2 linked regions of the Limnospira fusiformis SAG 85.79 genome follow. The protein of the gene in region 1 binds, or shares a complex with, the protein of each later gene. Links are inferred from orthologs where the notes say so. Each region holds a gene or a part of one and is shown on either strand. Other genes may lie near its edges.

Region 1 (8,300 bases):
AAGCCTGCTCGGCAGTTGGAGTCAGCCCCAAATTCAAAGCCGTCTGGAACTGTATCAGACTAATTTAATTCTCCAGGCTTCTGAGTGGCAACCACAGACCGAAGACCGGGCGAATTTGCTCACCCTACGAGATAATATTATCGGGAAAGATCCGGTTAATGCTGCCCTGAAACAATACCAAAATGTACAGGAGTCTAACTACCAAAATTTACAGCGACTACAACCCAATCAACCCTCACAATTTTCGCGGGGAGAATTAGCACAGACCATAGGTGAGTTAGAATTGCGAATTGGTATTATCCAAGCGGTGCTGGGAGACTCCCAAAAGGCGATCGCTACTTGGGAATCGCTAATTTCTGAAAATGGTAACTATCCCACCAGTGACACAGCGGAAGTATTAGTAGGACTCTGGACAGAACCACCAGATATAGTAGCTGATGCCGAAGATATTTTACAGGCAAATTTAGAGGGTTGGTTCAGTTTTCAAACTTTAGCCCAACTCTACACTTTACAAAACCGTGAAGATGTCTTACAACAACTAAATAATCAACAGCAGAAAACGTCAGAAAATGCCGTCTATAAATTAGCCATTGTTTCCGCTATTCCTGGCTTTGGGTTGGTGTCGGGAATTATCCTATCCATCATTTTAGCAGTGCAATGGTTCCTGAAACGTGAACAGGCAATTATCAACCGTAATGCTGATGTTGAATGGTCTGTTCCTTGGACTGCGGAAACGATTGTGCAAGTGTTTGTTTTAGGTTTTTTCCTAGTTGGACAGTTATTAATCCCATTGATTTTCCAACTCCTCGGTTTAAGACCGGCGGCGGGAGATGTGAGACTGCAAGCCTTTTATATCCTCATAACTTATATGATTTTAGTGGGTGGTGGCTTGGGGGTTTTATATCTGTCTATCAAATCATTTTTCCCTCTCCCGGAAGGTTGGTTTAGGTTCAAATTATGGGATAGTTGGTTATTATGGGGTTTCGGTGGCTATTGTGTAGCTTTACCCTTAGTGATTTTAACTTCCTTAGTCAATCAAAGATTATGGGATGGTCAAGGGGGAAGTAATCCGATATTACCCATAGCTTTAGAAAATCGAGATCCGGTAGCTTTAGGGATATTTTTCTTTACCGCTTCTATAGCAGCACCTTGGTTTGAGGAGGTGTTATTTAGGGGGTTTCTGTTACCGTCCCTTACCCGCTATTTTTCCCTGTGGGGTGCAATTATAGCCAGTGGGTTGCTGTTTGCTGTGGCTCATTTGAATGTCTCGGAAATTTTGCCTTTATTCGTGTTAGGAATTGTCCTGGGATTTGTCTATACACGATCGCGTAATCTCTGGGCTCCTATGTTATTACACAGTTTATGGAATAGCGGCACCTTAATAAGTTTGTATATCTTAGGAAGTGGCGCTAATTAGTCTATAATAAAGCCCCAGAAGTCAAAGATCTGGGGAATCTTCCGAGGAATAATCCCTGGTCGGATAGCCTCGCCGCCGCATACCCTTAGAAGCGATCGCCAATAATAAACCCGTGAGTAGGGATAACTCCAAATGAGTGTACCAAGTCGCCACCCCCAAGGACAGCAAAGCGATCGCACCAACCATCAAAACCTGAATTCGCCTAGACATAAAAAATCACAAACCCAACCATTCAATTATAATAGTCATTCAACTGATAGACCATTATCGATAAGTTATCCCTAATATCAAACCATGACCACAAAACCCCGCCATTACCATATCACCACTTTCGGATGTCAAATGAACAAAGCCGACTCCGAACGTATGGCAGGCATTTTAGACGAAATGGGGTTAACCTTCGTTGAAGACCCAAACCAAGCTGATATCGTCCTTTACAACACCTGTACCATTCGCGATAACGCCGAACAGAAAGTCTACTCCTACCTGGGGAGACAAGCGAAACGGAAACAGGAAAATCCGAACCTGACCCTAATTGTAGCGGGATGCGTCGCCCAACAGGAAGGAGAAGCACTCCTGCGTCGGGTTCCCGAACTGGATTTGGTCATGGGACCCCAACACGCCAACCGTCTCCAAGACCTATTAGAGCAAGTATTTGAGGGTTCCCAGGTGGTCGCGACTGAACCGATTAATATTGTGGAAGACATCACCAAACCTCGCCGAGATAGCAATATCACCGCCTGGGTGAATGTAATTTATGGTTGCAACGAACGCTGTACCTATTGCGTAGTTCCCAACGTCCGAGGAACCGAACAGTCCCGCACCCCGGAAGCTATCCGGGCGGAAATGGAAGAATTAGCCAGGGCGGGTTATAAAGAAGTTACACTGCTGGGACAAAATATTGATGCCTATGGTCGTGACCTCCCCGGTTCTACCCCAGACGGTCGTCACCAACACACTTTGACAGACCTGCTCTATTATGTGCATGATATACCCGGTATTGAGCGTATCCGTTTCGCTACCAGTCATCCTCGCTATTTCACAGAAAGGTTAATTCGCGCCTGTGCGGAACTTCCCAAGGTGTGCGAACATTTCCATATCCCGTTTCAGTCGGGGGATAATGATGTGCTAAAGGCCATGGCGCGGGGATACACCCATGAAAAATATCGTCGGATTATTAATACTATTCGCGAGTATATTCCCGATGCGTCAATTAGTGCTGATGCGATCGTCGGGTTTCCGGGAGAAACAGAGGCGCAGTTTGAGAATACCCTAAAACTGGTTGATGATATTGGTTTTGACCTGTTGAACACGGCGGCTTATTCCCCCCGTCCGGGAACTGGGGCGGCGTTGTGGGAAAATCAGCTTTCTGAGGAGGTGAAAGCCGATCGCCTACAACGGTTAAACCGACTGGTGAATGTGAAGGCTATGGAAAGATCCCAAAGATACCGCGATCGCATTGAGGAGGTATTAGTCGAAGGCACAAACCCCAAAGACCCCAGCCAGGTGATGGGACGTACCCGTGGTAATCGTCTGACGTTTTTTAAAGGGAATTTGGCGGAACTCTCAGGTGAACTGGTGAAAGTGAAGATTATAGAGGTGCGGGCATTTAGCCTCACCGGAGAACCTATTGAGTTATATGTGACCCTATGAATACTAAAATTTTTAAAACAATCGGTTTTGTCTCTCTGCTGGGGATGGTTTGGGTAAGTGCGATCGCTTGTCAGAAAAACCCTCAAGCCCAAAATAATGCCATTCAGGTCGCCCCAGCCGGTCCTATGCCTACAGTAACTCAAAATCCCCCTTCTCTGGCGCAACCGGGTCAGGGGGGTATGAATTTACCGAGACCCAGAGATAATGGCGATTATACCCGTTCAACTCATACCACCTGGGAAGTGACAGACAGAGACCCCAACGGTTTAAACTGTCGCATGGCTAATAATCTCAGCAGCTATAACCAACTTCTGGCTAACCAGGGTCAGGTGACTATGAATATCAAAAACTGGCCAGTAGTTGGCACGATCAAACAAGGACAGGATTTTGAGATTAATCTGGGTCCGGCCGGATTTGGTATTGTTTATGATAACGAAAACCAACCCTGGATGTATGTTGAACGTACTGATGAACAAGGGGCCGCGAGTAATTGTTTTGTGCGGGCTAACCATCGTTTTGTACAACCGATCGCCACTCAGAATGTCTTATGATTAAGCCCTCCTGGGTGAGGACGGGTTGATTGATATTGTCGGTGGTGGATATTTAGGAACCCACCCCGACATTTGTGCTAATTTTGTTGACTTCCTGATTGTTTCAGATAGCCTCATAGAGGTTCATCACATCAGCGATCGCCATACGAGAATAAGCCCCCAAAGTCAGAGGGGAGGTGTGATCATGTTCCAGGTGATCCGCCGCCGCACAGGCGATCATCGCCGCATTATCAGTGCAGAATTTCATCGGAGGGAACAAAACCCTTAAATGGTTTTCCTTAGCCGCTTCCTGTAACAAATGACGGAGGCGACTGTTAGCAGCAACTCCCCCCCCAACCGTAATAGTATCCAATTGGTAATTGAGGGCGCAGGCGATCGCTCGTTTGGTTAACCCCCTGGCAACTGTATCCTGAAAGCTGGCTGCCAGGTCTGCCACGGGCAGTTCGACCCCTTTTTGGTTGAATTTATCCACCAAACGTAAGACAGCCGTTTTCAGGCCGCTAAAGCTGGAATCATAGGGATGATAGCCGCCCCCAGGTAGGGAAATGCGACCCTCTGGGAGAGGGAAGGCTTGGGGGTTCCCACTGGCTGCAAGGCGATCGATAACCGGGCCGCCTGGATAACCGAGGTTGAGTAAACGAGCCACCTTATCAAAGGCTTCTCCCGCCGCATCATCGCGGGTTTGACCCAAAGTTTCATACTGACCACAACCGATGACCCGAATTAAACTGGTGTGGCCCCCAGAAACTAATAAACAGAGAAATGGTGGTTTTAAATCCGGTTCACTGAGGTAGGACGCATAAATGTGACCTTCTAGGTGATGGACTCCTAAAAATGGCTTCTGGTGAACCATCGCTAAACTTTTCGCCGCTGTGATTCCCACTAATAGCGCTCCCACTAACCCCGGAGCGCAGGTAGTAGCGATCGCATCAATATCAGTCCAGTCCTGATTAGCTGAACTTAGTGCTTCGGTAATTAGGGGGTTGACCATTTCCAAATGTTGCCGGGAGGCCACCTCTGGCACTACCCCCCCATAGGGGCGATGAATAGGGATTTGAGAAGCCACCACATTACTGCAAACTTTACGATTCTTTACAATTGCTACCCCTGTTTCGTCACAACTTGTTTCAATTGCTAAAACTGTTGCCATTGGCTGATAAATTTAATCATAAGATTGAGTTACATCTAGTAGCTTATCCCCAGAAAGAGATTAAATGGGTGTCAAGAGTCTGAATTCAAAGTAAGATGGCTCCTAAGCCCTTAATCCGTTGGGATTGTACAAAAAACTTATTGTTTTGTAACAAAAGGAAACAAATCTATGCGACGATTGTTGGCTCTAGTTCTCGCTCTCGGTCTTTGGTTCGGTGGTAGCGCAGCCGCCGAGGCTTATAACCTAACTCCCTGCTCCGATTCGGCTGCATTTCAGCAACGGGCCCAAACTTCTATCGCCCGCAGTGCTAACCCAGACCAAGCTAAAGCTCGGTTCGAGCGCTATTCCCAAGAACTCTGTGGCGAAGATGGCCTACCTCACCTGATTACAGATGGTAGCCTGTCCCACGCTGGCGATTTCTTAATCCCCAGTGTTCTATTCCTGTATATCGCCGGATGGATTGGTTGGGTAGGTCGTTCTTACCTCCAGTATGCTCAGAAAGATAAAAAGCCCACCGAAAAGGAAATCATTATCGAAGTTCCCAAAGCTGTGCAATTGATGCTGGGTGGATTTCTCTGGCCTCTGGCTGCTCTCAAAGAAATGACCACCGGGGAAATGTTTGCTAAGGATAATGAAATCACCGTTTCTCCTCGCTAAGAGATTCGCGGATGTAGCTCAAGCCTTTGGCGGTTTAGTTTAAGGGAATTTTTCCCAAATTGTATCGAATGTTTGGCATATCAATTAGGAGACTCAATTCATGCAGGACTTTTTGAAATATTTGTCTACTGTGCCAGTTTTGGCAGCGGTTTGGCTGTTAATTACTGCTGGTATTCTGATCGAATTTAATCGGTTTTTCCCCGACCTTCTGTTTCATCCCCTCTAGGGATTAGAACCGGAAAAATGGGCAGGTTGCCCTAAGTGGCGATCGCATCATTAACAAGAGATTGATATTTATAGGGGTGATGATAAATTGCCCCTATAATATTGTCCTGGTCTACCTGCTCCCTAGTGGGATTATTGACCATAATAAAAATCACTTATTTTTCTGATTCCGTATCGATGAAATCCTACACTGCTGCCGCGATCCAAATGACCAGTCTGCCTGATTTGCAGAAAAATTTGTCAGAAGCTCGCGATTTAATTGAACTAGCTATTCGTCAAGGCGCTGAATTAATTGGCTTACCCGAAAACTTCTCGTTTATGGGTGAGGAAGAAGATAAACTTATGCAGGGTTCAGAAATTGCCGAAGAAACCGAAAAATTTTTGAAAACTACCGCCCAACGTTTTCAGGTAACCCTTTTGGGTGGAGGGTTTCCCGTTCCCAAAGGAGAAGGTAAAGTCTGCAATACCGCCTTGTTAGTAGACCCCACAGGTCAGGAGTTAGCACGATATGAAAAAGTGCATCTTTTTGATGTCAATGTACCTGATGGAAATACTTACTGCGAGTCCGCCACAGTGAAAGCTGGGACCGATTTCCCACCTGTTTATAATTCCCCAGAATTGGGTCAGTTGGGTTTATCTGTATGTTATGACGTGCGGTTTCCAGAATTGTATCGGCATTTATCTAAACAGGGAGCCGAGGTGTTATTTGTTCCCGCCGCCTTTACCGCCTATACCGGGAAAGACCACTGGGAAGTTTTGCTAAAAGCTAGAGCGATCGAAAATACTTGTTATGTGATTGCTCCCGCCCAAACTGGTTGTCACTATGGCCGCCGCCACACCCACGGTCACGCCATGATTATTGATCCTTGGGGAATGATACTAGCTGATGGGGGAGATCAGCCAGGAGTCGCCTTAGCTGATATTGAACCCACCCGCCTCCAACAGGTCCGTCGCCAAATGCCATCCCTGAAACATCGGGTATTTTAGCACATCAGCCACTAAGGTGCGTCAGTTGCCGATTATTGATTGTTCACCAGTCGCTTAATACATTGCCCTCACCCTAAATCTGGATCCCAGAGAGGGAGAGGGACTTTGAGAGGTGATCAGATGATTTCTGAACAGGCTGTATTGATTGGCGAGGCGGGTTCTGACGCACTCCATGAGACTGGGTGATTGGGAAATAATTTGAGACTCGTAACCTATGTATAACTAATACAAAAGTTGATTTATCCTTTTTATAACTCTATGCGAACCCACTTTTCGCTACAGTAGACAGGAACGAGTTTTCACAAAATGGATGGTTCTATCAGTTTTGGGGATAATCTCCCCATTTTCCATGTTTTCATCTTTAGGAGTTGATCCCGTGCCACTGTTGGCAAACACCATCGAGGGAATTAGCGAAGCTCCCGAGGCTGATGGGAATATGGTGTTATTGGCGGTACTACTCAGCCTAATTGCCATTTATACAGCCAGTAAAGTTGGTGGCGAGTTCTTCAACTGGTTAGGATTTCCCCCAGTTTTAGGAGAATTAGTCGGCGGGGTAGTCATTGGTATTTCAGCACTGCACTTAGTCGTATTTCCTGAAGGTGGTGTCGGCGCTTCTGACTCCGTGATCATGCAAATACTGTCATCGACAGCAGGGTTAGATATCAGTGCTGCTGGAGCCACCTTTGAGGCTCAAAGTGAGGTGATCTCAGTTCTCGCTGAAATTGGTGTGATCGTCCTACTATTTGAAATTGGCTTAGAATCCAATATTCGTGAACTGCTGGAAGTAGGGGTTCAATCCCTAGTGGTGGCAATTGTGGGGGTCGTGGCTCCATTTTTCGCCGGAACCATTGGCTTAATTCTCATCTTTAATGTTCCGCCTGTGGCTGCAATTTTCGCTGGTGCCGCTTTGACTGCTACCAGTATCGGGATTACCTCCCGTGTGTTAGCTGAAATTGGCCGCTTGTCTTCTAAGGAAGGTCAAATTATTCTCGGCGCGGCGGTCATGGATGACATCCTCGGAATTATTGTCCTAGCGGTGGTGGCTAGTTTAGCCAAAACCGGAGAAATCGATGTTACTAACATTATCTTCCTGATTATCAGTGCCACTGTGTTTCTGGTGGGTGCAATTTTATTGGGAAGGTTCTTTAATGATACTTTTGTGACTCTGGCTCAACAGTTCAAAACCCGTGGTCGGATTGTGATTCCGGCTTTTATTCTGGCGCTGTTGCTGTCCTATATCGCTGCCGCTATTGGTTTAGAGGCGATTTTGGGTGCTTTTGCTGCGGGGTTAGTCTTGGATGAAACTGACCCAGGAAAGGAACTCGAAGAACTTACTAGACCGATTTCTGATGTGCTGGTACCGATATTTTTTGTTACCGTTGGGGCGAAAACTAATTTAGAGGTTCTTAATCCTGCTGTTCCTGACAACCGCCAGGGACTCGTGATTGCTTCTTTTCTGATTGTTGTGGCAATTTTCGGAAAAGTTATCTCTGGGTTTAGCGTCTTTGGCGTGGAGAATATCAACCGATTGGCGATCGGGGTCGGTATGATTCCCCGGGGCGAGGTCGGTTTGGTATTTGCAGCCGTAGGCTCTGACAGTGGCGCTTTGTCGCCTTCTCTGGATGTCGCAATTATCTTGATGGTGATTCTGACTACTTTT
Region 2 (5,565 bases), 2.4 Mb from region 1 along the record:
CCCCTAATAGGCTTGCGCTTACACTTTCACTACTGACTTTCTCGACCAGATTATCAGAGCCTAAAAGGGGTTAAAACGTTCCGTTTATATGGGCATTCCATCTTTAGACTTGTCCTTTCCACCGGGGTACTTAAAAAGGTCTGTGTAGGTAGTATAGAAAGACTCCTACTTTTCCCCTTACTCTTTTGAGCGCAGCGTGTCAACCTGTTTCGCTACTTTATAATGACGATGGTTCAAGTCGGAACATTCAGGTTTCCTTAGTCATGGATGGTTGGCAGTGGTCGGATTATTGGGAATAGGTTTTCCCTCACGCCTTCCGTTCCCCGCTTCAATCCCAGGGTTGTGAATCCTAAAATTGGGGGTGGCTATCGCCGTTACTCTCAACGCAATTGTTAAGGAATCATTAGATTTCTAATTTAGCGTTTTTGACCTTGAGTTCCCTGCCTTGTTTTGTATATTTCTATACCTAACGTTGGGACATATAAACAGTTATGGGATGGTCAGGGTGCGAATCCCTTATATTTCACCAAGGGGTGAAAGTCCCACTGGGAGGTTATTTCAGGCATTGCAGCCTTATTTGACTCCTAAACGTCTCGCACTTCTATATATATAATAACCTGAAACCCGGTGGGTCTGTCTAGTGGTAGCCTTGCCCAAATCGCGATCGCTGATTCTGATCTGGCTGGCACTACTAACATAGCCGGGGTCACTCTACCTAGCATGAAAAGCTTATGGAATGGTTATATACGGCTGAGGCTGGACTCAAACTGCTAGTTGATTTGGCGAAGTTTTTATTAGAGACCATTTCGGTTTTTTGTGTGTTATTTGGCGTGGCGAAAACCGGACAACTGGCGATTCGATTTTCTCAATTTAAATATGATGAGTTTCTGTTTATTGAGTTACGGATTAGGTTTGGGGTGTGGTTGGCATTAGCCCTAGAATTTCAACTGGGGGCTGATATTCTGGCGACTACGGTAGCGCCGACGGAGGAAACTCTAATTAAATTGGGGGTGATTGCTGTGATTAGGACGTTTTTAAACTATTTCCTGAATAAGGAACTTGAGAAGGAGTTTGACTTTAAAAAAAATCATGGAAACAAATAAAGGAGTTTTCTGGGTGGGTGAATTAGTAGAATTGAGCAAGGAGTGAGCCGATGAATGATGCGGTTATATTATCTCTGGCTGATGCGATCGCCACCCAAGCTGTGGGGGTGAAATTGGGGCGATCGCTTGGTGCTAATAGTTTAATTCTGCTAGAGGGTAATCTAGGGACAGGTAAAACTACTTTAGTGCAAGGTATCGCTAAAGGTTTGGGGATTTCCGAATCAGTGGATAGTCCGACTTTTACTTTGATTAATGAGTATACAAGCGGACGGCTTCCTCTGTATCATTTGGATTTATATCGCCTGAATGAGTCGGAAATTGAGGGGTTGAATATTTCATTGTATTGGGAGGGGGTGGAGGTGGAACCGGGTATGGTGGCGGTGGAGTGGTCCGAACGTCTCCCCTATCGTCCGGCTGATTATTTGCAGATTATTTTGAGTCATACTCCCCAAGGCGATCGCCAAATTAAATTGATTCCCATGGGGGAGTTGGTGATAGAATTGGATGGGTTAATTGACCCGGTTTAACCAAGCTGGGTAAAGTGGCTCATAAATTGCCGATCAATATGGTCTTTCCATTGCCAAATTAGGGGATGGGGACCCAGACGAAAACAGCCGCGTGAGGCGATCGCCTGTTGGTCCCCTGTACTAATTAGGATTAAAAATTCTTTCTGCGGTCGATAGGCTTGTAGGGGTTGTTGGTTGGCTTTGCGTCGCAGGTTTTCCGCCAGGGGTTTTCCTTGACGGACCGCGAAAACTCCGGCTTTGGGTCGGGGATGGTTTAACATGGTGGCGATATCTCCAGTCGCGAAAATATCAGGGTGAGAGATAGACTGAAGGTAATCGTTAACTAGGATAAATCCTTGTTCGTCCGTCGCTAGTCCTGCGTCTTTTAACCAGGTGGCGGCGCTGGCTTGTGTCACCCAAAACAGGCGATCGCATTTTAGGGTTAATCCTGATTGACAATGAATAGTATGGGGGGATTTTCCTTCGATTTCCGTCACGGTTTCCCCTAGGTGTAGTTTGATACCTCTCTCGCTGAAAAGTTTTTGCAAACGCTGACTAACCTCCCGGTGGTGTTGGGGAATTAGGCGATCGCCTTTTTGAAATAGATGTAACTCTAGGTGATTTTCTGGTAGTGTGCTGTCGAGACCATAAATCTGTTGGAGACGGGAAAATATGGCTAGGCTTAATTCCACTCCCCCCGCGCCGCCGCCAACCACTGCTAATCGCATTTTCTGCGTCCGGTTTTCCCTCACCGTTTCCACAATTTTATCCCAGTGGTTCAGAAATTTAGCAATAGGTTTCACCGGAATGGCCTGTTGTTGGACACCGGGGACCGTGATAGTGTTGGGGGTACTACCTATATCTATGGATAGGATATCGAAGGGGACGGGGGGACGGTTGGCGCACAGGACTTGATTCGTTTGTAGGTCTAAACCAATGGCGCGATCTATCAATAGTCTGGCTTTCGCCAAATTGGCTAAGGCTTGCACATCTATATGACAATCGTTAAACTTATATAGTCCGGCTATATATCCCGGTAGCATCCCCGAATAGGGAGTATGGTACACATCAGAAATTAGGGTGAGGCGTAGTCTGGGAATAGGATTGATGGCTAATTCTTTGAGAGCGATCGCATGGCTGTGACCCCCTCCAATTAGTACCAGGTCCTTAACAGGGGTAACAGAAAACATCGCTTAACTAAGGGAAACTCCGTTGATTTTCATGTTTTATTGATATTAATCCCCAGCAAAACTAGGTTAAATATCAGCGAGTTGGCTGCCCAAATCCATGATTCCGACACCCATAATATTTTACCATAACTCGATAAAAAAAACTTGATTAAATTTTTCTAAAGATAGCGATCGCTATGTGGTTGGGGGAATGTTGGCTAGGTAGACAGTTAAGCACTGATTTTCTACTGTAACCCCCAGGCCATAGCCTCCCAGAGTCATGCGGGGATCAGGGATTTTAACCTGTTGATAGGATAGATTTAGTTTTTCCTTAACTTAATTCCAGGCAATTTGTGTATAATGTTATAACAGTGAGCGATCGCGAATGTACCAGAAATTTTTGGGAATAGGGAAATTGATAGATTGGTGTAATTGAATACAAATCTTGTTAGCATATTTTGAAATCAATTAGCAATTGCGATCGGTAATATGGCGCATCAGAAAATGTAGATAATACTTCACAACTTATTCACAAAGGCTACCTAGACTGGGTAAACAGAGCTTAATAAATCCGCGTTAACCATCAACTTTGATCAACTTGGAGTTTTAAATTATGAGTACCTGTCCTTGCTGTGGTTCACCTATGTTAAGGCATATCAACCATAACCGAATTTATTGGTACTGCCAACACTGCCACGAAGAAATGCCTAACCTGTCTTTTATAGTAAGTCTCCAACGATCTGCAAGTCGGATATCTAGCCCCCTTGTGGCTCTGAGTTTTGAGGAAACTAACCTAGAAATGCCAGTGCTGGCTTAGTTTTTCCGACTAAAAGGCAGTAAAATGCCTAACTTGTATATTTGTATATACGATACCTTTTGGCTAAATCCGGTTTCTATCTACACAAAGGCTGCAATATACCCTCGCAGGGTCATGACCATATCACTCCATGAGCAAAATCATCAACTCCAACTAATCACGAGGGTATTGGCAAATTTTCCAGAAAATTGATTAAGTGGCGATCGCTAAGGTAAATTGAGCGATAGCTACTATGCAGCAGCCTTGATGGAAACTCCAATATGTCCACGGAACGATCGCAGTCTTCTGAACCCAAGCGACCATTACCCTATTCACCACCGCCTAGGTCTCAACGTCACCCTTGGCGGGATTTGGCGATCGCATTATTACGGAAAATCATTAAAATTTTGGAAGGCACCATTGACCAATTGGAAGCCGACCCTCAAATTCCCCGTCGTCGCCGTGGTTATGTTTGGTGGTGGGGTGCAATTTTATTAGTCATATTTGGTGTAGGACTGCTGCTGTTCTCGAAGTCTGGACCGGAAACCGCTACCAATTATCAGAGAGTTGAGGACATCCCACCAGTGACCACAACCGAGACACCGCCACAGGTCCCCGTCACTGCGGAAACTATTTCCGAACCGAAAACCGAACCCAAAGCCGAACCAGAAACCCCAGAAGTTCCTGAAGGCGAACCCCCGAACCCGGAAACCGAAATAGAGCCGGGTCGTTTACCTCCAGAACTAATTACCCCGAAGGCGGCGGAACCTGTGGGTTTGATTGCTTCTACTTTGACTGTGGAACCTTCTTTAACCAACTCAATTCGCGATCGCCTTGCTAAACTAACTACAGCCTATGGCGAGGATTTTATTGGGTCAGTTAAAGCGAATTTTGCCGGGAGTTTATTAGAAGTTGAGGTTAGCGATCGATGGTATCAGCTAGAATCTAAATATCAAAGTCGTTTGGCTAATCAATTATTTAAGCAAGTGCGATCGCTCGATTTTACTCGTCTGGAAATCCGAGATCGCGATCGTCAGCTTTTAGCTCGTAATGCCGTCATTGGATCTGATATGATTATATTTACTCCCTTGAAACCTGGCGTTATGGAACTTTCCGACCCTCAATAACCGGGAAAAAATCATGCCAATGACATCTTGTAGCCATAATTTGGGGTTCATCGAATCATCGAGGGTAGCCACCTCAAAACTAACTGGGATGATGAGTAATCAATCAGAGTTGATCATCCATACTGTGATTTCACCCCTTTGTAATCTGAACCTATGTTAATCAAATTATTAAAGCAGAGAACCTCTAACCTATTTGAGCAAGTCCCTCTCAAACAGATAATTATTGTTCCTTTTGTGCTTCAGCTATTCGCCACAGTGGGAGTCACAGGATATCTATCTTGGCGCAACGGTCAGCAGGCGGTTATGGATATAGCTAACCAACTGAGTGAGCAAGCAACTAATCGCGTCAAAAGTAATCTAGCCAAATTGTTACAACGTCCCCATCTTTTATCTGAAATTCTGATTAAAGATACTATTCAAGGAGATATTAGCTTTGATGATATTGAAAGATCCGAAAAATTCTTATGGAGAATTATACAACTTTTTGAGAATGTCTATGCTGTCTATATTGGCAATGAACAAGGGCAATTTATTTATGTGAGTCGGGAATCTGATGGTTCTTTTCGAGCCAAAAGTGTCGAAGAATCACCGAATCGCTTATATTATATGATCACACCAGAAGGCGCGCGAGGTGATTTTTATAATCAAACTATCTATGACCCGCGAATCCGACCTTGGTACACTAAAACTCTCGCCTTAAATGCACCAAATTGGAGTCCAATTTATGCCTTTCCCAATGGTAAATTAGGGATTACTGCATCCCATCCACTTTCTGACAGTCAAGGTCAATTGATCGGCGTGATTGGGGTGGATTTTGTGCTAACTTTAATTAATGATTTTTTGGGAGGTTTGGAAGTTAGCCCA

What was found.
Region 2: the proteins of tsaD (region 1) and HFV01_RS23475 are in contact, whole or in part, in a crystal structure (PDB 6N9A), measured with the Thermotoga maritima proteins. The link is inferred for Limnospira fusiformis SAG 85.79 from one-to-one orthologs. Residues at the interface, in WP_004082750.1 of Thermotoga maritima: Cys10, Asp11, Arg49, His50, Leu82, Gly84, Gly135, Gly136, Glu154, Thr155, Leu156, Asp157, Asp158, Ser159, Glu162, Asp165, Lys166, Arg169, Leu170, Tyr175, Lys213, Thr214, Leu217, Tyr218, Gln221, Arg222, Asn324; in WP_004082108.1 of Thermotoga maritima: Leu37, Gly38, Lys46, Lys57, Val59, Lys60, Ser61, Thr63, Phe64, Thr65, Leu66, Met67, Val69, Pro71, Tyr82, Arg83, Leu84, Asp86, Asp88, Phe89, Asp93, Ile128, Asp130, Glu131, Arg134.

What each region holds. Positions count from the first base shown.
Region 1 is NZ_CP051185.1:2,587,873-2,596,172, forward strand. The notes cover bases 2,749-5,699. They hold tsaD (tRNA (adenosine(37)-N6)-threonylcarbamoyltransferase complex transferase subunit TsaD), read right to left. Parts: upstream 4,772-5,699; coding sequence 3,725-4,771; downstream 2,749-3,724. Other genes in these bases: miaB (tRNA (N6-isopentenyl adenosine(37)-C2)-methylthiotransferase MiaB), read left to right, coding at 2,749-3,070; HFV01_RS12270 (hypothetical protein), read left to right, coding at 3,067-3,621; HFV01_RS12280 (photosystem I PsaF protein (subunit III)), read left to right, coding at 4,940-5,428; psaJ (photosystem I reaction center subunit IX), read left to right, coding at 5,529-5,654; HFV01_RS30535 (hypothetical protein), read right to left, coding at 5,686-5,699. In the rest of the region: HFV01_RS12255 (CPBP family intramembrane glutamic endopeptidase), read left to right, coding at 1-1,417; HFV01_RS12260 (hypothetical protein), read right to left, coding at 1,439-1,627; more of miaB, read left to right, coding at 1,712-2,748; more of HFV01_RS30535, read right to left, coding at 5,700-5,808; HFV01_RS12290 (carbon-nitrogen hydrolase family protein), read left to right, coding at 5,831-6,640; HFV01_RS12295 (cation:proton antiporter), read left to right, coding at 6,990-8,300.
Region 2 is NZ_CP051185.1:5,007,439-5,013,003, reverse strand. The notes cover bases 1-2,891. They hold HFV01_RS23475 (bifunctional alanine racemase/tRNA (adenosine(37)-N6)-threonylcarbamoyltransferase complex ATPase subunit type 1 TsaE), read left to right. Parts: upstream 1-1,153; coding sequence 1,154-1,630; downstream 1,631-2,891. Other genes in these bases: HFV01_RS23470 (FAD-dependent oxidoreductase), read right to left, coding at 1,627-2,799; HFV01_RS23480 (DUF1622 domain-containing protein), read left to right, coding at 732-1,103; HFV01_RS31165 (hypothetical protein), read left to right, coding at 268-396. Outside these bases: HFV01_RS23465 (hypothetical protein), read left to right, coding at 3,392-3,595; HFV01_RS23460 (hypothetical protein), read left to right, coding at 3,856-4,701; HFV01_RS23455 (response regulator), read left to right, coding at 4,855-5,565. UniProt on the Escherichia coli protein: Required for the formation of a threonylcarbamoyl group on adenosine at position 37 (t(6)A37) in tRNAs that read codons beginning with adenine.